Regions from separate parts of the Cronobacter turicensis genome, predicted to be linked through region 2. Evidence: predicted binding sites of a transcription regulator. Region 2 holds the regulator's gene; the other holds the start of a gene.
The links. Region 2 encodes PhoB, which activates phosphate uptake and scavenging genes when phosphate is short. Its sites were predicted from a motif close to CTGTCATAAAACTGNCNNAT; they were not measured.
Positions count from the first base shown of each region.

Region 1: opgB (phosphatidylglycerol--membrane-oligosaccharide glycerophosphotransferase) is a predicted target of PhoB. The motif match lies at 1,161-1,180, and genes of this name have one in related genera.

Region 1 covers NZ_CP165997.1:3,749,100-3,751,500, forward strand. The annotation lists gene dnaT (primosomal protein DnaT) at 1-324, shown strand, start outside; gene dnaC (DNA replication protein DnaC) at 327-1,064, shown strand; gene opgB (phosphatidylglycerol--membrane-oligosaccharide glycerophosphotransferase) at 1,432-2,401, shown strand, end outside.
Region 2 covers NZ_CP165997.1:3,319,470-3,321,870, reverse strand. The annotation lists gene sbcD (exonuclease subunit SbcD) at 1-735, opposite strand, end outside; gene phoB (phosphate response regulator transcription factor PhoB) at 934-1,623, shown strand; gene phoR (phosphate regulon sensor histidine kinase PhoR) at 1,646-2,401, shown strand, end outside.

The DNA.
Region 1 (2,401 bases), 430 kb from region 2:
GACGAAGGCAACGACGTCGCCCAGCCTGTCCCGGTGCCGATGGGCAAATTCGCCATGTATCCGGGCTGGCAGCCCGATCCCGAATTTCAGCGTATGGCCGCGCTCTGGGGCATCCCGCTGGCGCAGCCGGTGACCAGCGAAGAGCTGGCCTCCTTCGTCGCCTACTGGCAGGCGGAAGGCAAAGTCTTCCACCACATCCAGTGGCAGCAGAAGCTGGCGCGCAGCATTCAGATGAACCGCGCCACCTTTACGTCATCGGCCCGACGCGACGTCAACGCCATCGCGCAGCCGGACGACCATATTCCTGACGGCTTTCGAGGGTAAAGATGAAAAACGTCACTGACCTGATGATGCGCCTGAAGCGGCTGATGCCGCCCGACGTCACGCCCGCCTTTAAAACCGGCGAAGAGCTTATCGCCTGGCAGCAGGAGCAGGGGCGGATCCGCTCAGAGGCCATCGAGCGTGAAAACCGCGCGATGAAAATGCAGCGCACCTTTAACCGTTCCGGCATTCGTCCGCTGCATCAGAACTGCTCGTTCGATAACTACCGCGTCGAAAACGACGGGCAGATGAACGCCCTCAGTAAAGCGCGCCAGTATGTCGAAGCCTTTGACGATAACATCGCGAGCTTTGTCTTCGCAGGCAAACCGGGCACCGGCAAAAACCATCTTGCCGCCGCCATCTGTAATGAACTGCTGCTGCGCGGCAAATCGGTGATGATCATTACCGTCGCCGATATCATGTCCGCCATGAAAGACACCTTCAGCAGTCGCGAAACCAGCGAAGAACGGCTCTTAAAAGATCTGAGCAGCGTTGATCTTCTGGTGATCGACGAGATCGGTATGCAGAGCGAATCGCGCTACGAGAAAGTGATCATCAACCAGCTGGTGGATCGCCGTTCATCATCCAAACGACCGACCGGCATGCTGACTAACCAGAATATGGATGAGATGACCAAACTGCTCGGCGAGCGCGTGATGGATCGTATGCGCCTTGGCAACAGCCTGTGGGTCAATTTCAACTGGGACAGCTACCGCAGCCGCGTCACCGGTAAAGAGTACTAAACCACGCCGTTTTTACGGGGCGCATTTTCTGCGCCCCGGCACTCCCCTTCCCTGCCGTCTCGCTTGCGTTTTTATGCCACTACAGTGAAATCTTCGCTGTCATAAAATTTTCATAAAAGAAGCTGCTTTTCACCGTCTCTGCTCCCTGTCCATTACTAAACACCCTTTTCCCGCTCGCGCCCTGCGCTATGCCGCGCCACAGGCGTTGAGACACGGTTCAAAAATTTGCATTTCTAAACCTTGTCTGAACTGATCCACAGAAAGATGACGCTAAAATTGTACGAATATGACAGTAAAGTTATATTTCGCCCTTAAAAAAGCGGTTTAACGTCAACGGGCCTGGCGCCTTCGCTGCGAGGATGTGGTGTTGTCAGAGTGGCTTTCGGTACTTTTCTTTATCGCCTCCGTGGCGATTTACGCCTATAAGGCGGGTCGTAACACCTGGTGGTTTATCGCCACCCTGGTGGTGTTAGGGCTGTTTGTTATCCTGAATCTGACGCTGCTCGCCAGCAACTATTTCACCGGCGACGGCATTACCGACGCGGTGCTCTATACCCTGACCAGCAGCCTTACCGGCGCGGGCGTCAGTAAATACATTCTGCCCGGCATCGGGCTGGTCGCGGCGCTGCTGGCGGTCTTCGGGCTGCTGACGTGGATTTTGCGCCGCCGTCGCCATCTGCCTTATCACTTCGGCTACAGCTTCGCGGCGCTTATACTGGCGCTCGCCTCGGTGGACGCCAGCCCGGCGTTTCGCCAGATAACGGAACTGGTGAAATCCCAGACCGCCGAGGGCAGTCCGGATTTCGCGGCGTACTATAAAGAGCCGCAAAAGCGCATCGAGAACCCGCAGCTCAACCTGGTCTATATCTACGGCGAGAGCCTGGAGCGCACCTATTTTGACGACGAGGCATTCCCGAACCTGACGCCGGATCTGGGCGCGCTCAAAAACGAAGGCATCGATTTCAGCCACACCGCGCAACTGCCCGGCACCGACTACACCATCGCCGGTATGGTCGCCTCCCAGTGCGGCATCCCGCTCTTCGCGCCCTTTGAGGGCAACGCGTCCGCCTCGATGTCGAGTTTCTTCCCGAAGAACATTTGCCTTGGGGATATCCTGAAAAACTCCGGCTATGAAAATTACTTTATTCAGGGCGCGAACCTGCGCTTTGCCGGAAAAGATGTGTTCCTGAAATCTCACGGCTTCGACCATCTTTACGGCGCCGAGGAGCTAAAAGGCGTGGTGGCGGACCCGGCCTATCGCAACGACTGGGGCTTCTATGACGACACCGTGCTGGACGAGGTCTGGAAAAAATACGAAGCCCTGTCAAAAGCGGGTA
Region 2 (2,401 bases):
CGGCGAGCCGCTGTAGCGGATATGCTCGCAGCCCGCGACTTTCTGGGCGCGGTGAATATGCCCCAGCGCGATATAATCGGCGGGCGGAAAGCGGTCCGCCGGAAAGGCGTCGAGCGTGCCTATATAGATGTCGCGCACCGCGTCGCTTTTGGTGACGCCCACGGTGGTAAGATGGCCGGTCGCGATAATCGGCAGATTACGCTCGCCGCGAAGCTGGCAGGCGGCCTCATAGCTTTGCTGATAGTGCTGGCTGATGGCCTCCAGCAACTGCTGCTGTTTTTCCCGGCCCGACTGCCCGCTGAGGCTTCGCAGCACGTCGCGCGGGCGTAAAAACGGCACCGGGCAGAGCACCGCGCCCGGCTCGCCGTCGCGGCGGTATAATAACGTGGCCTGGCTTTCCGGCGTGAGCTGCGCGCTGGCGATGACCTGCGTGTTCAGGCAGGCCAGCAGCTCGCGGGATTCATTGAGCGTCGCCACCGAATCATGGTTGCCGCCAAGCACGATAAGCGGGCAGTTTGCCGCCTGAAGTTTGACGACAAAGCGGTTATAGAGCTCGCGCGCATAGCTGGGCGGCGCGCCGGTATCAAAGATGTCGCCTGCGACAATAATCGCATCTACCTGATGCGCCATTGCCGCCTCCAGCAGCCAGTCGAGAAAGGCTTCATGTTCGGCGGCGCGGCTTTTGGCGTAAAAATTTTGACCAAGATGCCAGTCTGAGGTATGCAGAATACGCATGGGATGCCCTGTGGCGAAAAAGCGAGAAGGGGATTATAAACATCCAGTACGGCGGGTGTCCTGTTTCGTCGCGCCGCCGGGTTTTACCGCACGCGCTGACAGGTCATCTTACGGTCATCTTTTTCATAAATCTGTCATAAATCTGACGCATAATGGCGCCGCATTACATACTGTTTACTTTATTTAACAGGGCGAATCATGGCGAGACGTATTCTGGTCGTTGAAGATGAAGCACCTATCCGCGAGATGGTGTGTTTCGTACTGGAGCAAAATGGCTTCCAGCCGGTGGAAGCGGAAGATTATGACAGTGCGGTGAATCAACTCAATGAGCCCTGGCCCGATCTGATTCTGCTGGACTGGATGCTGCCCGGCGGATCGGGGATCCAGTTTATTAAGCATATCAAACGCGAAGCGCTGACCCGCGAGATCCCGGTGGTGATGCTGACCGCGCGCGGTGAAGAAGAAGATCGCGTGCGTGGGCTGGAAACGGGCGCCGACGATTACATTACCAAACCGTTCTCCCCGAAAGAGCTGGTGGCGCGTATTAAAGCAGTCATGCGCCGTATCTCGCCGATGGCGGTGGATGAAGTCATCGAAATGCAGGGCTTAAGCCTCGATCCGTCATCGCACCGCGTGATGACCGGCGAAAATCCCCTCGATATGGGGCCGACCGAATTCAAGCTGTTACATTTCTTTATGACGCACCCGGAGCGCGTTTACAGCCGTGAACAGCTGCTGAACCACGTCTGGGGCACCAATGTGTATGTGGAAGATCGTACCGTGGATGTGCATATCCGCCGCCTGCGCAAGGCGCTGGAACACAGCGGTCATGACAGAATGGTACAAACGGTGCGCGGTACGGGTTATCGGTTCTCAACCCGTTTTTAAACCCAAAACAGGAGTGTGACGCGTGCTGGAACGGCTGTCATGGAAAAGACTGGTGCTGGAGCTGTTGCTGTGCTGTATTCCGGCGCTGGTGCTCGGGGCGATATTCGGCTATCTGGCATGGTTTTTACTGGCGGCGGTAACCGGATTGCTGGTCTGGCATTTCTGGAATCTGCTGCGGCTCTCCTGGTGGCTGTGGGTGGATCGCAGCATGACGCCGCCGCCCGGCAGCGGCAGCTGGGAACCCTTGCTCTACGGCCTGCACCAGATGCAGTTGCGCAATAAAAAACGCCGTCGCGAACTGGGTAATCTTATCAAACGCTTTCGCAGCGGCGCGGAATCCCTGCCGGACGCCGTGGTGCTGACCACGGAAGAAGGCGTTATCTTCTGGTGCAACGGCCTTGCGCAACAGCTTCTCGGCCTGCGCTGGCCCGACGATAACGGCCAGAACATCTTAAACCTGCTGCGCTATCCGGAATTCACCAGCTATCTGCGCGGCCAGGAGTTCAACCGGCCATTGCATCTGGTGCTCAATAACGGGCGTCATCTTGAGTTTCGCGTCATGCCGTACAGCGAAGATCAGCTGCTGATGGTGGCGCGCGACGTCACGCAGATGCATCAGCTCGAAGGCGCCAGGCGCAACTTTTTCGCCAACGTCAGCCACGAGTTGCGCACCCCGCTGACCGTGTTGCAGGGCTATCTGGAGATGATGCACGAGCAGACGCTCGAAGGGCCGCTGCGTGAAAAAGCGCTGCACACGATGCGCGAGCAGACGTACCGC